DNA from 2 places in the Geoalkalibacter subterraneus genome. Region 2 is predicted to be linked to the other one. Evidence: riboswitches for the same ligand, from Rfam matches in the RefSeq annotation. Region 2 holds a riboswitch; the other holds the start of a gene.
The links. Region 2 has a riboswitch for cobalamin ahead of GSUB_RS00130 (TonB-dependent receptor plug domain-containing protein). Riboswitches for the same ligand answer to the same signal wherever they lie in the genome.

Region 1: another riboswitch for cobalamin. It lies ahead of GSUB_RS01480 (energy-coupling factor ABC transporter permease); the one in region 2 lies ahead of GSUB_RS00130 (TonB-dependent receptor plug domain-containing protein).

Annotation. Positions count from the first base shown of each region.
Region 1 covers NZ_CP010311.1:304,817-312,567, reverse strand. Annotated here, with positions in the region: gene GSUB_RS01515 (hypothetical protein) at 1-565, opposite strand, end outside; gene GSUB_RS01510 (PaaI family thioesterase) at 696-1,175, opposite strand; gene GSUB_RS01505 (catalase) at 1,449-2,903, shown strand; gene GSUB_RS18925 (3'-5' exonuclease) at 3,141-3,392, opposite strand; gene upp (uracil phosphoribosyltransferase) at 3,436-4,062, opposite strand; gene GSUB_RS01490 (enoyl-CoA hydratase/isomerase family protein) at 4,167-4,943, shown strand; partial or broken gene GSUB_RS01485 (aryl-sulfate sulfotransferase) at 4,999-5,529, opposite strand; cobalamin riboswitch at 5,635-5,858, shown strand; gene GSUB_RS01480 (energy-coupling factor ABC transporter permease) at 5,986-6,663, shown strand; gene GSUB_RS01475 (energy-coupling factor ABC transporter substrate-binding protein) at 6,660-6,980, shown strand; gene cbiQ (cobalt ECF transporter T component CbiQ) at 6,953-7,717, shown strand; gene GSUB_RS01465 (energy-coupling factor ABC transporter ATP-binding protein) at 7,714-7,751, shown strand, end outside.
Region 2 covers NZ_CP010311.1:25,133-32,883, reverse strand. Annotated here, with positions in the region: gene GSUB_RS00145 (ABC transporter ATP-binding protein) at 1-807, opposite strand, end outside; gene GSUB_RS00140 (FecCD family ABC transporter permease) at 804-1,799, opposite strand; gene GSUB_RS00135 (ABC transporter substrate-binding protein) at 1,796-2,659, opposite strand; gene GSUB_RS00130 (TonB-dependent receptor plug domain-containing protein) at 2,869-4,698, opposite strand; cobalamin riboswitch at 4,849-5,028, opposite strand; gene GSUB_RS00125 (cytochrome c biogenesis CcdA family protein) at 5,125-5,787, opposite strand; gene GSUB_RS00120 (thioredoxin family protein) at 5,793-6,200, opposite strand; gene ybgF (tol-pal system protein YbgF) at 6,367-7,239, opposite strand; gene pal (peptidoglycan-associated lipoprotein Pal) at 7,312-7,751, opposite strand, start outside.

The DNA of each region.
Region 1 (7,751 bases), 280 kb from region 2:
CAAAACTCGCGACCCAGTCATCGAGTTTTTCACGAATGGCATCGTAGGTCTGATGGGAAATTTCCGGCAAAGTTCCGCCAAAGGCTTTTTCGACCTCCTGGAAGCCGCGCTCGACCCCTTCCAGGATGGCATCGATTTTATCCGGGTCATTGCCTGCCAGGCCGATGGCAAAATCGACGATACGCTGTGAAGTCTGCTCAACACCGAAATAGCCATCCTCGGCAACCAGCTCCTGCGCCTCCTCGGGCGTCAGATCCTCGATCCCTTTCTGCTCGCCATTGACCGCGATGGAGAAATGAGCTTCCTGCTCACGGAGCGTCTTGGCCACCAGGTCGCGCAGCAGCGTGAACTGCGGCGACAGCTCGGCACGCGCGGCTTCCGCCTTGTAGGTCTCATCTGCCGCTTTCTGCCGGCTCAGCGAAACACGGTCCTCTCCCTGGGATTTCCGAGCCTGGTCGCGGCCCTCACCACGCATCGCCTCCATCTTCCTGGGCTCCTGCCCGCCGGCTTTTGCGGCAGCATTGTGCGCCGGGTTAAACGACGAGCCATCGATTCCTTTGACCATGGGAAACCTCCACCGCGGACAGGTGTTGAAACAGTGTCCGGCATCAAGAAAAGATCTACAAAGATAGATTTCTGCTTTTCTTGTCGGCGGTGACAGCCGGGAGCATTAGAACGAAAGGGATTTTGTAATTTTATTTATCGCGAATGGTGATGCAGAGGCACTCGGCTTCGGCGAAAACAGTTTCTCCCAAGCAGATCCGCCCATGTACCATCACCTTGCGTCCCTGGGCGGAAACGACCTCGCTCTCCACCGTCACCACCTGTTCAAGCGGCAGAAGATTGCGGAAGCTGACATTGAGATTGCCGACCACGATGGAGTGGCCTGCCGCCCAGGCCGCCAACCCCAGCACTTCGTCCAGCACCGCCGCCATGGCGCCGCCATGGGCGTGCCCCGGGGGGCCTTCCGTTTCAGGTCCGAACCAGATGCGTGCCCGCAGCTGCTCGGCGTCATCCTTGTAATAGCGCACCCGGTAGCGGTTGCCATCCGGCTCTCCGGACACAAAACGCAGCGAGGCCCCCACCAGAGAAGGCGCATCAAAAGGCGTCCAACCCGCCTCGCCGCTCAGATCAACCGGGGGACAGACTTCAGTATTCTTTTCCTGTTTTTCCATAAAAAGCCTCCTTAAAGAGCCGACGTACAGCCCTGGAATATCGCCTACATCGTGACCAAAGCACGAAGGGCAATCCTAGCGCCGGGACACACCGCAATCAAGCGCGATCTATTGTTCGGCAGAACACGAGCTATTCGGCATCTGCCTAACTGACGAAAAATGGCAGAAATATTTATCCTGCAGTCCTGCAATTTAATTTTTTTTTGCTACTCTTTGTTGTCACAGCATCACGTCTCGACAAAATGATTTTCTGCCGAAAAGGAGACAGACCACATGAAAAAAGACGATCCAAAATTCACCACCACCGACGCGGGAGCCCCGGTCTCCAGCGATGAATTTTCCCTGACCGTCGGCCCCGACGGTCCTATCCTGCTGCATGATCACTATCTCATGGAACAGATGGCCAGCTTCAACCGGGAGATGATTCCCGACCGCCAGCCCCACGCGAAGGGCTCGGGGGCCTTTGGGCACTTTGAAGTCACCCAGGATGTCAGCGCCTACACCAAGGCCGCGCTGTTCCAGCCCGGGACCAAGACCGATGTGCTGGCCCGTTTTTCGACAGTCGCCGGCGAGGGCGGCAGCCCCGACACCTGGCGGGATGTGCGCGGTTTTGCCCTCAAGTTCTACACTTCCGAGGGCAACTACGACATGGTCGGCAACAACACGCCGGTGTTCTTCGTGCGCGATCCGATGAAATTCCAGCATTTCATCCACTCGCAGAAACGCCGCGCCGACAGCGGCCTGCGCGACAACGACATGCAGTGGGATTTCTGGACCCTGTCGCCCGAGACCGCCCACCAGGTCACCATCCTGATGAGTGACCGCGGCGTTCCCAGGAGCTATCGCCACATGAACGGCTATACCAGTCATACCTATATGTGGGTCAATGCCAAGGGTGAGCGCTTCTGGGTCAAATACCACTTCAAGACCGACCAGGGGATCGAGACCCTCCCCCAGGAGGAGGCCGACCGCATCGCCGGCGAAGACGCCGACTGCCATCGCCGCGACCTGTTCAACGCGATCAAGAAAGGCGATTGCCCTAGCTGGACGCTGAAGGTGCAGATCATGCCCTTCGAGGAGGCAGCCAACTATCGCTTCAATCCCTTCGACCTGACCAAGGTCTGGCCGCACGAGGATTATCCCCTGCACGAGGTCGGCCGATTGACGTTGAATCGCAACCCGAGCGACTTCCACACCGAGATCGAACAGGCCGCTTTCGAGCCGAACAACTTCGTTCCCGGCATCGGCCCAAGCCCCGACCGCATGCTGCTTGCCCGCCTGATTTCCTATGCCGATGCCCACCGCGCACGCCTGGGCGTCAACTACAGGCAGATTCCGGTCAACCGGCCGAAATGCCCGGTGCACAGCTACAGCAAAGGCGGCGCAATGCGGATCGACAATGTCTCCGATCCGGTGTATGTCCCGAACTCCAAGGGCGGCCCGCAAGCCGACCCGGAGCGCTACCCCGAGTCCGCGGTCTGGAGTGCCAGCGGGGAGTTCATGCGCACGGCCTATACCCTGCGCAAGGATGATGACGACTTCAGCCAGCCCGGCGCCCTGGTGCGCGAGGTCATGAACGACGCCCAACGCGACCGGCTGGTGTCCAACGTGGTCGGCCATCTCAAAGGCGGCGTCTCGGAACCGGTTCTGAAGCGCGCCCTCGAATACTGGAGCAATATCGACAAAGAGGTCGGCAGCCGCATCGCCAAGGGAGTCAAGGGGAGCTGACCCTGCCCCGGATTATCGCTTACTACACCTCGAAGAGAGCGGCCTGCTGTGCCGCTCTCTTTTTTTTGGGAGGAGCTTTGGTGACCGGACTGGGCAGCGAGAGGGCCAAGGATCTTGTCCAAGGCATGCGATACGGTTTCAGGCGGGTTTTCCTCCAGCGCCCGGCAGACGAACTCCCAGGTCATACGCACATCACCCAGGGCGCGGTGGCGTGCCTCAGCCCGCAGCCCGTGCCGCTCAATCAGCGCATCGAGCCCATGGCGCCGATACTGGGGGTAAAGGCGGCGCCTCGGCCACCAGCGCGTCGCTGATGCCGGTGTACTGAACGATAAAAGGCGACAGGCGCACTTCGGGGTTGACCAGCGATGACCACTCTCCCACCACGCGGCCCTGCTCGATTTCGCAGAGCCCGATCTCGATGATGCGGTCATACTGGGGGCTGGTGCCTGTGGTTTCGAGGTCAAGAACGACGCACTGTGCAGGGAGCATATAAAAACCTTCTCCAATATTTGTCCTGAAAAGCCTGGCGGTGTTATCGGGTGCCGAAAATCTTGTCCCCGGCATCGCCAAGACCAGGCAGGATATAACCGTTTTCATCCAGTCGCTCATCGATGGCCGCAACGTAGAGGTCGACATCGGGGTGTTTATGCTGCAGGCGCTCAATCCCTTCAGGCGCCGCCACCAGGAAGATACCACGGATACTGGTGCATCCGACCTCCTTGAGCATATCCACGGTCGCCACCAGGCTGCCACCGGTCGCCAGCATCGGATCGAGGATCAGCGCGGTGCGGCTGGCCATATTGCCGGCTAGTTTGCTGAAATAAGTGACCGGTTCAAGCGTTGTCTCATCGCGATAGAGGCCAACCACGCTGACCTTGACGCTGGGGATCAAATCGAGCACCCCGTCCATCATCCCCAGCCCTGCCCGCAGGATGGGAACAATGGTAATCTTCTTCCCCTTGATCCTTTCCACCTCGACAGGCCCGGCCCAGCCATGGGTGTTATGCGGCTCTGTTTCCAGATCGCGGGTGGCCTCATAGGTCAGCATGCGCGCCACTTCGGAGGCAAGTTCCCGGAAATCCTTGGTGCTGATGCTCTTGTGTCGCATCAAACCCAGTTTATGCTTGACCAGCGGATGTTTGACCTCAAAAACCGCCATCTTTTCCTCCTCTCCAAATGAAGCTCTTGCACTGCCCCGCAGGGATGTTAAAAAAACAATAAGACCCTTTTCCGATATCGCCAATTCACCTGCAGGGAGGACATATGTCTCAAGACCTGATTGTCAGCAGCAAAGAAGGCGCCATTGGGCGGATCACATTGAACCGCCCCGAGGCGATGAATACGTTCACCATCCCCTTTGCCCAGCAACTTGATGCCGCCCTCTGGGACATGGAAAATGATCCGGACATCCGGGTTGTCGTGATCAACGGAGCTGGCAAGAATTTCTGCACGGGCATATCGCTCGACCAGTTTCCCTCCCGCACCCAGCGTGAAGCGCGTGAGTTCCTTTATCAGATTGATGTTTTCTACCACACTCTTGCGCGGATGAAAACGGTGACAATTGCCGCCGTGCACGGCTATGCCGTGGCCAACGGCGCCGGTCTGGCCTTCGGCTGCGATCTGACCCTGGCTGCCGACACAGCAGTATTCGGAACCACCGCCATCAATGTCGGCTTGATCTGCCTGGGACCGGCGGCACCGATGATCCGATTAATCGGCCGCAAGAAAACGCTGGAGATGGTTTTGACGGGAGACACGATCAAGGCGCAGGAGGCGCAGAGACTGGGGCTGGTCAACCGGGTGGTGCCCGAAGCCCAACTGCAGGAAGCCGCCAGCAGCCTGGCGGAAAAACTGGCCGCCAAAAGCCCGCTCGCCCTGCAGATCGGCAAGGAGGGAATCAACCGGCTGCAGGATATCCCTTATCACCAGGGGCTGGACCTGATGGATGATCTGTTTGCGACTCTCAGCTCCACGGAGGATGCGGTTGAAGGCGTCAGCGCCTTTCTGGCAAAACGCGCCCCTGAATGGAAGAATTGTTAGCTGGTTCAGGATCCGACCGGTTAACATATCACGACTATCCCCTTTATCTGGTATGGGCTGACAAGAAATAGGTCTTCATTTCAGGATCGTACTTGACGTTCGAGGTCACGGCACTGTACCAGTCCCAGCCGCGCTCCTTGCCGAACTGCCAGGTCTGCTGGACCGTCAGGTTCTTCTCATCGATCCTGTACTCGGCGGCGCGGGACCACTTGTCCTGGGAAAGAGCCGGCTGTTCAAGCTCACGGCCGTCACCATTGTCGAAAACACTCATGGTCGTGTAGCGCTCGTTGTTCTCGCCACGCTCACTGAGCCAAGCCGTATGCTGGGTAAAGCTCCAGTCAAACTCCGTGTTGTTGCATTTGGCACCTACGCAGTCGAGTTTTCTGCCCTTGCCGTCAACGGGGGTCAGCACCTTGGCGGCCATGTCCTTGGTCCAGCCGACGTTGGGAGCAAGGATCCATTTGACCTCTTTGTCCCGACCAACCTTGATCACGCCCTGATGACGCAAGGAGAGGATGATAGAGTCATCATTCGGGTCGTAATCGATGCTGTTGATGTGAGCCCATTTCCGGCTGAGGCAAAACAGAGTTGGATGGTTGTAATTCCTTGGTTGCCAGACTTTGGAACCCCGCCTGTGGGTGACAAATTAAACCTTGACACCAGGCCACAAGAATTCCTATAAACGATCAACAATTTGAAAAGTTTCGCCGGTGCCGCAAGGCTTGTCGCTCTACGCTGGGTATAACGACAACGGGAAGTGAGGTGTAAATCCTCCACGGACCCGCCGCTGTAAGCGAGTTAAACCTCGGGCAATGATGCCACTGGTTAATTTTTTTAATCGGGAAGGCTGCCACAGGTTCCGGTTGTTAACGGAAACTCGTAAGTCAGAAGACCTGCCGTCGAAACATCCACTTTTATCTCCCCGGGTATGGGAGCGTGGGCACGCGCGGCTTTAAATTCGGAAACCCGCCCCTGTCTTTTCAGGAGGCGGGTTTTTTATCGCGCCCCTCACGCTGCCAAATGGGAACACAGGAGGGAAAAGATGCACATCATGGAAGGATTTCTCCCAGCTGATCACGCAATCGGCTGGAGCTTGGCGTCGGCTCCCGTTGTCGCTTACGGAGTCTATTCCCTCGGCCAAAAAGTCCGAAAGCACCCGGAGTATCGTATGCTCCTCGGCGTTGCGGCCGCCTTTACCTTTATCCTTTCCGCACTGAAAATTCCGTCGGTCACCGGGAGTTGCTCCCACCCTACCGGGACGGGATTTGGCGCTCTCCTGTTCGGGCCAACGGCCATGGCGCCCGTTGGTTTGGTGGTCCTGCTTTTTCAGGCGCTTTTGCTGGCCCATGGTGGCATCACAACGCTGGGGGCCAACATTTTTTCCATGGCGATTGTCGGGCCGTTTGTGGCCTACAGCGTATTCCGGTTGGCGCGCATATTCCGTTTACCGTTTGGAATGGCCGTATTTCTTGCCACCTTCAGCGCTAACCTGATGACCTATCTCACGACGTCGGCGCAACTGGCACTGGCCTTTCCCGATCCGGTGGGTGGCTTCGTCGCTTCTTTCGCCAAGTTTGCTTCCATTTTTGCCTTGACACAGCTCCCGCTGGCCTTCATCGAAGGGTTGCTGTCGGTGTTGATTTTTAATGCACTGAAACGCTTCAACCCTCAGGAACTCAGGAAAATGAAGCTGCTGCAACCACGCGAGGTACAGCCATGAAAAAGCACCAGAACCTGCTGCTGATACTGGCAGTCTTTCTGCTGGCGCTGCTACCCCTGTGGGTGGTGCAACCGGTGGCGGATAAAGAGATATTTTCCGGCGCGGACGGCGAGGCAATGGATGCTATTATCGAAATTGCGCCGGACTACGAGCCCTGGTTCGGCCCGTTATGGGAGCCCCCCAGCGCAGAGATTGAATCCCTTCTGTTTGCATTTCAGGCCGCTCTTGGCGGCGGCTTCATCGGCTATTATCTTGGCGTCTCCATCACCCGCGTGCGGATGCGGCGTGCATGGCAGAACGGGCAGCCATGTACATAGAGCGTTTCAGTCATTACGGTGCCTGGCGACATGTTGCGCCGAGCGCCAAGGGGATTTTTACCCTGAGCGGTTTGAGCGCGGCTTTTCTGGCGGCTACTGTGCCGGCTGCCGCTGCCGTGACGCTGGTATTTGCACTTCTGACACTGGGCGTAGCACGGGTCGCCTGGCGCTCTTATCTGCTCATTCTTGCCCCGGCGCTGTTTTTTCTGGCGTTGAGTGCGTTTTCCATCGCTCTTTCACTCTCCTGGGGGGACTCATGGCATGATGTTTCGTTTTCTTTCCCACCGCAACAGCTCGAGCAGGCGATGTTGGTGTGCACCCGCTCTCTCGCCTGCCTTTGCGCCCTGCTGTTTCTGGCGTTGACGACCCCTTTAGGAGATATGATGGCGTTGTTGCGGCGCTTGCGGACTCCTGAGTTGCTGATCGATATCATGGTGCTGGGTTACCGTTCGCTTTTTGTTTTCGCGCAGGTCGTAAGTGATACTCGCACGGCACAAATGGCGCGCCTGGGATATATCAGCGCCCACCGCTCCCTGCGCTCGTTGGGAATGCTGATCGCCCATACCACGCTGCAACTCTGGCAACGGGCGGGACAATTGCATGCCGCTGCTCAAGCGCGATCAGGAGAGGGTCCTTTGCGCTTTGCCGATCAGACCTTTCCCCACGCCGGGCGCGACAGCCTGATTGCCCTGCTGGCGGGATCGGGCCTGAATATTGCCATGGTGATCGCCGGATGACACGCGCCATTCTCGAATTTCAGGCGGTACACTA
Region 2 (7,751 bases):
AACACTGAGCCCCTGCCCCCAGTCCGCGCGCTGGCGAGCCACCGGGTACACGCGCGGAGCCCCGGTATAGGGGTTTTTCTCGACATGGACATCCACCCGGAAAACCTGCTGCAGATTGGCCGGGGTAAAAACCTCGTCCGGCGTCCCCAGCGCCCAGGGCGACCCGTCCGCATTGAGCAGCAGCAAGCGGTGGGAAATTTCTGCGGCCTGGTCGAGATCGTGGGAGATATGCACCACGGTCAGCCCCTGTTCACGATTGAGGCGCACCAGTAGCTCGCCGATCTCGAGGCGGTGATCGATGTCAAGGTGGCTGGTGGCCTCATCGAGCAGCAGCACCGGCGCCTGCTGCGCCAGGGCGCGCGCCAGCAGAACCCGCTGCAGCTCGCCGCCGCTCAGTCCGGTGACCTCCCGTTCAGCCAGGTGCAGGGTGTCGGTCAAAGCCAGCGCTTTTTCCACCGCCGCCCGGTCGCCGGGATGAGCGCCGACAAACCCGCCCTGATGAGCAAAACGCCCAAGAGAAACCATCTCCCGCACGGCAAAGGGAAATCCGGCGGCGGCACCCTGCGGCACCACTGCCGCCCGGCGCGCCAGCGCCTTGCGACTCAGGCGTCGCACATCGCGCCCCTCCCACAGCACCCGTCCGCGGCACGGGGCCAGCAGACCGCGCATCAGCCGCAGCAGGGTCGACTTGCCGCAGCCGTTGGAACCGAGAACACCGAAGATCTCCCCTGCCCTCACCTCCAGGTCGATGCCGCGCAACACCGGCGTGTCGCCATAGGCGAATTCAAGCTGTTCGATGCGGATCATCCCCTCTCCTCCCGCCGACGCAGTAGATAGAGGAAAAACGGCGCACCCAGCAGGGCCGTCACCACCCCCACTGGAATCTCTGCCGGTGCCAGCAGGGTTCGCGACAGGGCATCGGCGATCATGAGAAAAGCGGCGCCCAGCAGGGCCGAGGCCGGCAGCAGGCGCCGGTGGGACGGGCCCCACAGCAGGCGCACCACATGAGGCACGGTCAGGCCGACAAAGCCGACCAGCCCGGCCATCGCCACCGCAGCGGCGGTCAATGCCCCGGCGGCCATAAACACGCTCATGCGCGCCCGCCCCACATCCAGCCCCAGATCAGCGGCCACCTCCTCCCCTTGAGTAAACAGATCGAGAGAGCGCGCACGGGACCACAGCCAGCCAAAGGCCAGGGCGGAAGCAACAGCCGACCAGGGCAGCCAGGCAGGATCGGCCATGGCGAGATTGCCCGCCAGCCAGAACACGGCCGTGCGGGTGGGATCGGCCGGTGCCGTCCACAGCAGGAACAACAGCAGCGCAGAAGCGAGACTCCCCACCATCACACCGGCTAAAATCAGCGCATGGGGCGTCCCGTGCGCCCCCCGCGCCACCCAGTAGACCAGGGTCAGAGCGCCCAGCGCACCGGCGAAGGAGGCAAACGCCATCGCCTGCATCGGAATAATGCCCAGCGCCAGCGCGGCCACCGCGCCGAGGGCGGCCCCGCCGGACACCCCGAGAATATAAGGGTCGGCCAGCGGGTTGCGCAGCACCGCCTGAAAAGCGCCGCCCGATACGGCCAGCGCCGCACCCACCAGCGCCGCCAGCAGAACCCGCGGCAGGCGGATCTTGAACACCACCGCCTCATGAATCGGCGAGTGCGGCTGCCCGATCAACGCGGCATACAGATCCCCCAGCGACAAAGCGAAAGGCCCCGCCAACAGCGAGCCAAGCATGGCCAGCAGCAGCACGGCCAGCAGCAGCGGAAACCAGAAACGACGCCCGAGGGTGAGGATCATGGTTGATTTTCCGCAAGAGACAGGTCCAGCCCGTGAAAAGCATTGGCCAGCGCACGCAGACCCAGTTTCAGGCGCGGCCCCGGGCGGTGCACCCAATCGGGATCAACCGAGATGATGCGCCCCTCGCGCACCGCGGTCAGCTCCGGCCAGCCGGACAGCACATTTTCGGGGTCGGGCAGCCCGGTATGGGGAGAAAGAACGATAAAATCGGGGTCTACCGGCAGAAGCGACTCGATCCCCCAGGTCGGATAGCGGTTGGCGCCAGGCGGCACTACGTTGCGGGCTCCCGCCGCCGCGAGCAGATCCCCGACCAGGGTGTCCGGTCCCGCCACCGTCAGGGGCTGGGGCATCACCGCGAACAGCACCCGGGGACGGGGCTTTCCAGCAACCGCTCTCTCGACACGGGCAATTTCATCCTCCAGCTCTTTCGCCAGCCGCTCTCCCGCCTCCGCCACGCCGCACACCGCGGCCACCGCACGCATGCCTGCAATCGCCTCTTCCAGCCCGCGCGGATAGAGCACATAGATCTTGACTCCCAGCTGCTCCAGGCGACTGAGCAGGGCCGGACTGCCCATATCGGCGGCCAGAAAAACCAGGTCGGGCCTGCGGGTCGCCACCGCTTCCAGGCCGGGATCGGCATAGCCGCCCACGCTCGGCTTCTGCCTCGCCTCGGGCGGAAAGGTGCAGAAATCGGTCACCCCCACGACTCTGTCGCCGAGACCCAGCGCAAACAGAGTTTCAGTCACCGCGGGCACCAGTGACACAATGCGCTGCGGGGGTTCTTCGAGGGAGATGGTGCGCCCGATGGCGTCGGTCCATTGCGCGGCCGGCAACTGGGTGCAGCTCAGCCAAAGCAGCAATAAAGCCCCCCAAAGAGCTTTTACAACACAATGTCGCCCGCACAGGGGTTGAATCATAACCAGCAGCCTTTCCCGTCTGACTAAAAAAAGGTCCGTAGAAACCCCTGAATCTTCTCACGCCGACACCCGAAGAGGCAATGCCCGAGGTGCTTTCTTACCTCGGGCATTGCCGTGATTGGGACTTTTCCCCTGACTTTACGCCGAGATTTTTAGAAATAGGCCGTCAACTCCACGAAGATCTCCCGCGGAGGCATCGGGTATCCCGGCGTCGACTCATAATCCTTGTCGAGCAGGTTCTTGGCGGTGATTTTCCCTTCCAATTCCCAGCCATCTCCCAGCATAAAGGGTCGGCTGAGTGCCGCATCCAGCACGATATGGCTGTTATGCCGCCGGGTTGGCTGAGAGTAGTAGTGCAGGTGACGTCCGTCGAGCCGCAGGTGCGTCTGCAGGATCGGCCCGATCTCCATGAAAAGATGGGTCTGGTGGCGGATCTTGTTTTCCAGATAGTCGCCGGTGTCGCGATTCTTGGGGTGCAGATAGGTGTAGTTGGCGCCGGCGGCCAGCAGCTCATGAAGCTGTACGCGGCCGCCGGTTTCGATCCCCCAGATGCGGGCGCGACTGACATTGTCCGGCTGCCATACACCCATTCCGTCCTCGGTCCATTCGATCAGGTCGCGCACCTCACGCCGAAATGCCGCCAGGCTTACCTCGGTTCGCTCACCCAGCTGCTGCTCCACGGCGGCTTCGTATTCCCAGGCTGTTTCCGGGTCGAGGTCGGGGTTGCCCCTTGTCCATCCCGTATCCGGCCAGAAGCGGTCGTTGAGGGTCGGGGCGCGAAAGGCACGGCTGGCAGAAAAGCGCACTATGGTGGAGTCCGTGGGGGTGAGCAGCAGCGCCGCACGGGGGCTCCATTCATTGCTGAAATCAGAATGAACATCGTAGCGCAGCCCCGTCAACAGGGTTGCCCAGGAGGTGGCTTCCAATTCATACTGGGCAAACAGCGACCAGCGCTCATCCTCGGGATCGCCGCTGCTGGTGGAGTCAAGTTTATCCTTGTAGAAATCACCGCCGAACAGAAAACTGTGACGCTCGAATCCGTATTCCCCCTGCGCTTCCACCCCCAGGGTTTTCAACAGATGGCGGTCATCCGCCGGTGTAAAAGCGCCGGGATCCCGGTAGGTATTGCGCCGCCGGTCATAGTGACCCCGCACAGTCATATCCACCGCCCCGACCGGTCCGCTCAGGGTGACCGATGCCAACGTGTTGCGATCGGTCTGGCGCGCTTCGGGGCTGGGCCACTCGATCGAACCGGGAACACCATTTTCCTTATCCAGATGGCTGGCCGTGGCCTGCAGGTCGAAACCACCGGGCAGATCAAAGCCCAGCATTCCTTCGATGATGGTCTGCTCAAGATCCGAGTTGTCCCGGTAACCGTCGGAGCGCTCACGGGAGGCACTGAGGCGATAGCGCCCCGGGCCGCGGCGGGCCGAGGTGGAGAACCCGACGTCGCGGGTGTTGAAGCGCCCCTCGCTCCAACTGAGCTGGGTCAGGGGCTGCTGCTGCGGGGTGCGGGTAAAAATCTGGATCACGCCCCCCAGCGCATTGGTTCCATACAGGGCGGAGGCGGGGCCCCGCAACACCTCGATGCGCTCGATCTCGGACAGGGGCACCGGCAGATCGCTGAGATTGAACTGACCGAGCTGAGCGGAGTTGAGCCGCACCCCGTCAAGCAGCACCAGCACCTGCGAGCCGGTCGCTCCGCGAATCGAGGGGGTCGCCACGGCGCCGACCGGCCCGTTGGACACCACCTGCACACCCACGGCGTCGCGCAGCACCTCTTCGAGGCGGGTCGCGCCCCGTTTAGCGATCTCGTCAGCAGTAATGGTCACCACCGAGGCAGAGGCCTGCGATGCAGGCTTTGCCGTGCGCGTCGCAGTCACCACCACCGGCTCAAGCGCATCCGCCGCCAAACCGTAGGTTGTCGATCCCCAAAGGGCTGCAACTCCGGCAGCCAGCACCCATGTCTTCAATTTTGCCATGTTTTTCCTCCGTGCTCCGCGACAGGAGACGGAAGGGGGCACACAGGTCAGACGCAACGAAAAAAGCCCGCGCACCTCGGTTCAAGGTGCGCGGGCTTCGCGTTTTCGAAGGGCCGCTTTGTCCACCCTCCCATTCCCGGGGAGGCTTGTCGTGGGGGTGTCCGACCGGCAGGTCTTCTGGCTCGCGATTCATCCTCCAGGCCGCCTTCCCGATCCGTTCGATCAGTGGTATCCGGCCCTTCGTCCTCGCTCACAGCGGCGGGTCCGCGGGGGATTTGCACCCCTCTTCCCTATCAAGCCCTTGCGGGCACCGGTGGACTGTTCAGTTTTCGTCATATGCCCCGAAGGGGCGGCTTCATCTGTTCGTTTCAATACAGCGGGGGTTGTTTGGCTGTCAAGAGAAAAATCCTCTGCGGATGCCGCGCCTCAGCTGCTGAAACCGATGGAGAGCATACCGGCGGTGAGAATGTAGGTGCCGAATCCCACCAGCAGCAGGCCGCTGAAAACCCGCACAGCCAGTTGATGACGGGCCACCGCCTGAAAGCGGCTGCGCATGCTTTGAGTGGCATAACCCGCCAGCAGCATGGGGATAGCAAACCCCAGGGAGTAGATCGCCAACAGGACCACCCCGGTAGCGAGACGCCCATCGGAAGCCACCATGGCCAGTACCCCCGAAAGCATGGGACCGACGCAGGGGATCCACACCAGTCCAAGAGTCAGGCCGAGAACCAGCCCCGACCAGCGCCCGTCATTGGAGATGCGGATGTGCGAAAAAAGAGTGAATCGCTTGAAAACATTGATGTCGCACAGCATCAGCACACCGAAAAGGATCACCACCACCCCGGCGATCTTTTCCAGCAGCGGCATCACTCCGGCCACCGCCCCACCGAACAGGGAGGTCACAACGCCCATGGCGATGAAGCTCAGGCTCAAACCGAACACGATCAGCAGGGGGCGGTGGCGGTGGTCCCGCTCGGTGCCGGTTACAATGATGGGCACCACCGGCAGCACGCAGGGAGAAGCGATGCTGGCGAGACCGGCCAGCAGCACCATGACCATTGACGTCAGTGAAAAATCGAGCGGTGTCATGACAATCAGATCGCCCCGGCACTGGAGAGCATGCGCCGTATATCATCGGCGGTCTTGACCCCGGGCGTCAAACGCTTGATCTCGCGTCCCTCGGCATCAGCCAGCATCAGTTGGGGCAGACCGCGCACGCCGTGGGCATAAAAGAAGTTAATATCCTGCGGTTCTCGGGTGGAAACATAGCGCAGATGGACCTTGCCCTCCAATTCGTCAGACATGCGCTGGATAATATCATTCTGCATGCGGCAGGGTCCGCCATTGGGATCGAGAAAAAACACCAGCGCGTAGTCCTCGTCACCCGGAACGGCCAGCGTCGCGGGTGCAGCAGTTGCGGCCTGCTCGCCTCCCTGCGTTGTCGAATCCTCGGAACACCCCATCAACAGCAACAGCATCAACCCCAAAAATACTTTTTTCATCCCGCACACTCCGTCATAAGCAATTTTAATGTTTTACCCGTCAGGTCGAACTTGGGTTCATAAATAGAAATATATAGATTTTTCTAGAAAAGAAAAGCCGCTTTCCCGCCTTTCGGAACTGTATAAAAACACATTCCTCAAGAAAAAAAAGTGGCTCAACCCTGAATCAAGACCATTTATCGAGAAATTCCTCTGCTTTGCGCGCCTCTTCGGACAACGGGTAACGCTCACCGACACGACGCAGAATGACCAGGGCGTTGTCGCGATCACCCAGGGCATCAAACGCCAGGGCCTGTTTCAGCATGGCAGCGGCGGATTTGGGATGGTCACTGTATTTTTCGATGACATCCTGAAACTGGAGAATGGCGTTCTCATACTTCTTCTCGCCGTAATAGGCCTCACCGATCCAATAGAGGGCATTGACCGCCAGCTCGTGATCAGGGTACTGCTGCAGGAATTTACCAAGCGTTTCACGCCCACGGGCAAATTCGCCATTGCGCAGGATTGCGTCGCGCCCCTGCTCATATAGAGCCTTGGGAGAAGAATCCTGCGCGGCACTTTTCGGCTCACCGGATAACTCAGCGGCCGGTTTGACGCCGCCACCCTCGGCTATGGGCTGCTGTGCCGCCCGCAATGCGGAAGAACCTGCCTGCTCGGAAGCACTTAACCGATCTTCCAGAGCACTGAGGCGCAGATCGAGGTCATCCCGAATCAAATCCATATTGTCCCGCAAGGCATTATTTTCCCGTGACATATCTTCCAGGCGACCATTGATGGTCTGCAGGTCGACACGCAGAGTATCGAGTGCGGCCTGCTGTTCAGCCAAACGCCGGGAGAGAGTCTCAAGTCGTGCACCGGTTTCCTGGGCCCGCTCCTCGGAACGCCCGAGAACGCGGCGTTCGATCTCCGCCAGGCGGCGTTTCATCTCCTGCTGATCCTGCTCCATGCGCAACTGGGTCTGCGATGGGATGCATCCGCCTAGCAGCAGGGATCCCACCACGAATGTGAGCAGTATCGAAAAAATTACGGTCTTTCGCATCACGATTGACCTCCCCTTCAGGCAAAAGGGCCGCGCGATGCGCGGCCCCTGGTTGATCATCTTTGGAAGAAACTATTCGACCGGCTTGAATTCGGCTCGCCGATTGCGCGACCAGGCCTCTTCACCCGTTCCTGGATCCAGCGGCAATTCTTCGCCGTAGGAGATCACGGACAGCCGCCCCGGTTCCACCCCCAGCGACACCAGGTAGTTTTTAACCGCCTGGGCCCGCTTTTCACCCAGGGCCAGGTTGTATTCATCGGAACCGCGCTCATCGCAGTGGCCTTCAATAAGGACCTTGATCTGAGGATTCTCTTTCAGGTAATCGGCATTGCGGGCCAGGGTCCGGCGTGCCTCGGTGGACAGGGTGTACTGGTCGAATTCAAAGAAAATGCGCTGCAGCGCTTCAAAGGCATCCTCGCCATATCCGTCCCGAAAGCGCTCATCCTCGCGCATATCTTCCGCCACAGCACTTTCGCTGATGTCGCCATCCTGATATCCCGCAAGATCCTCCT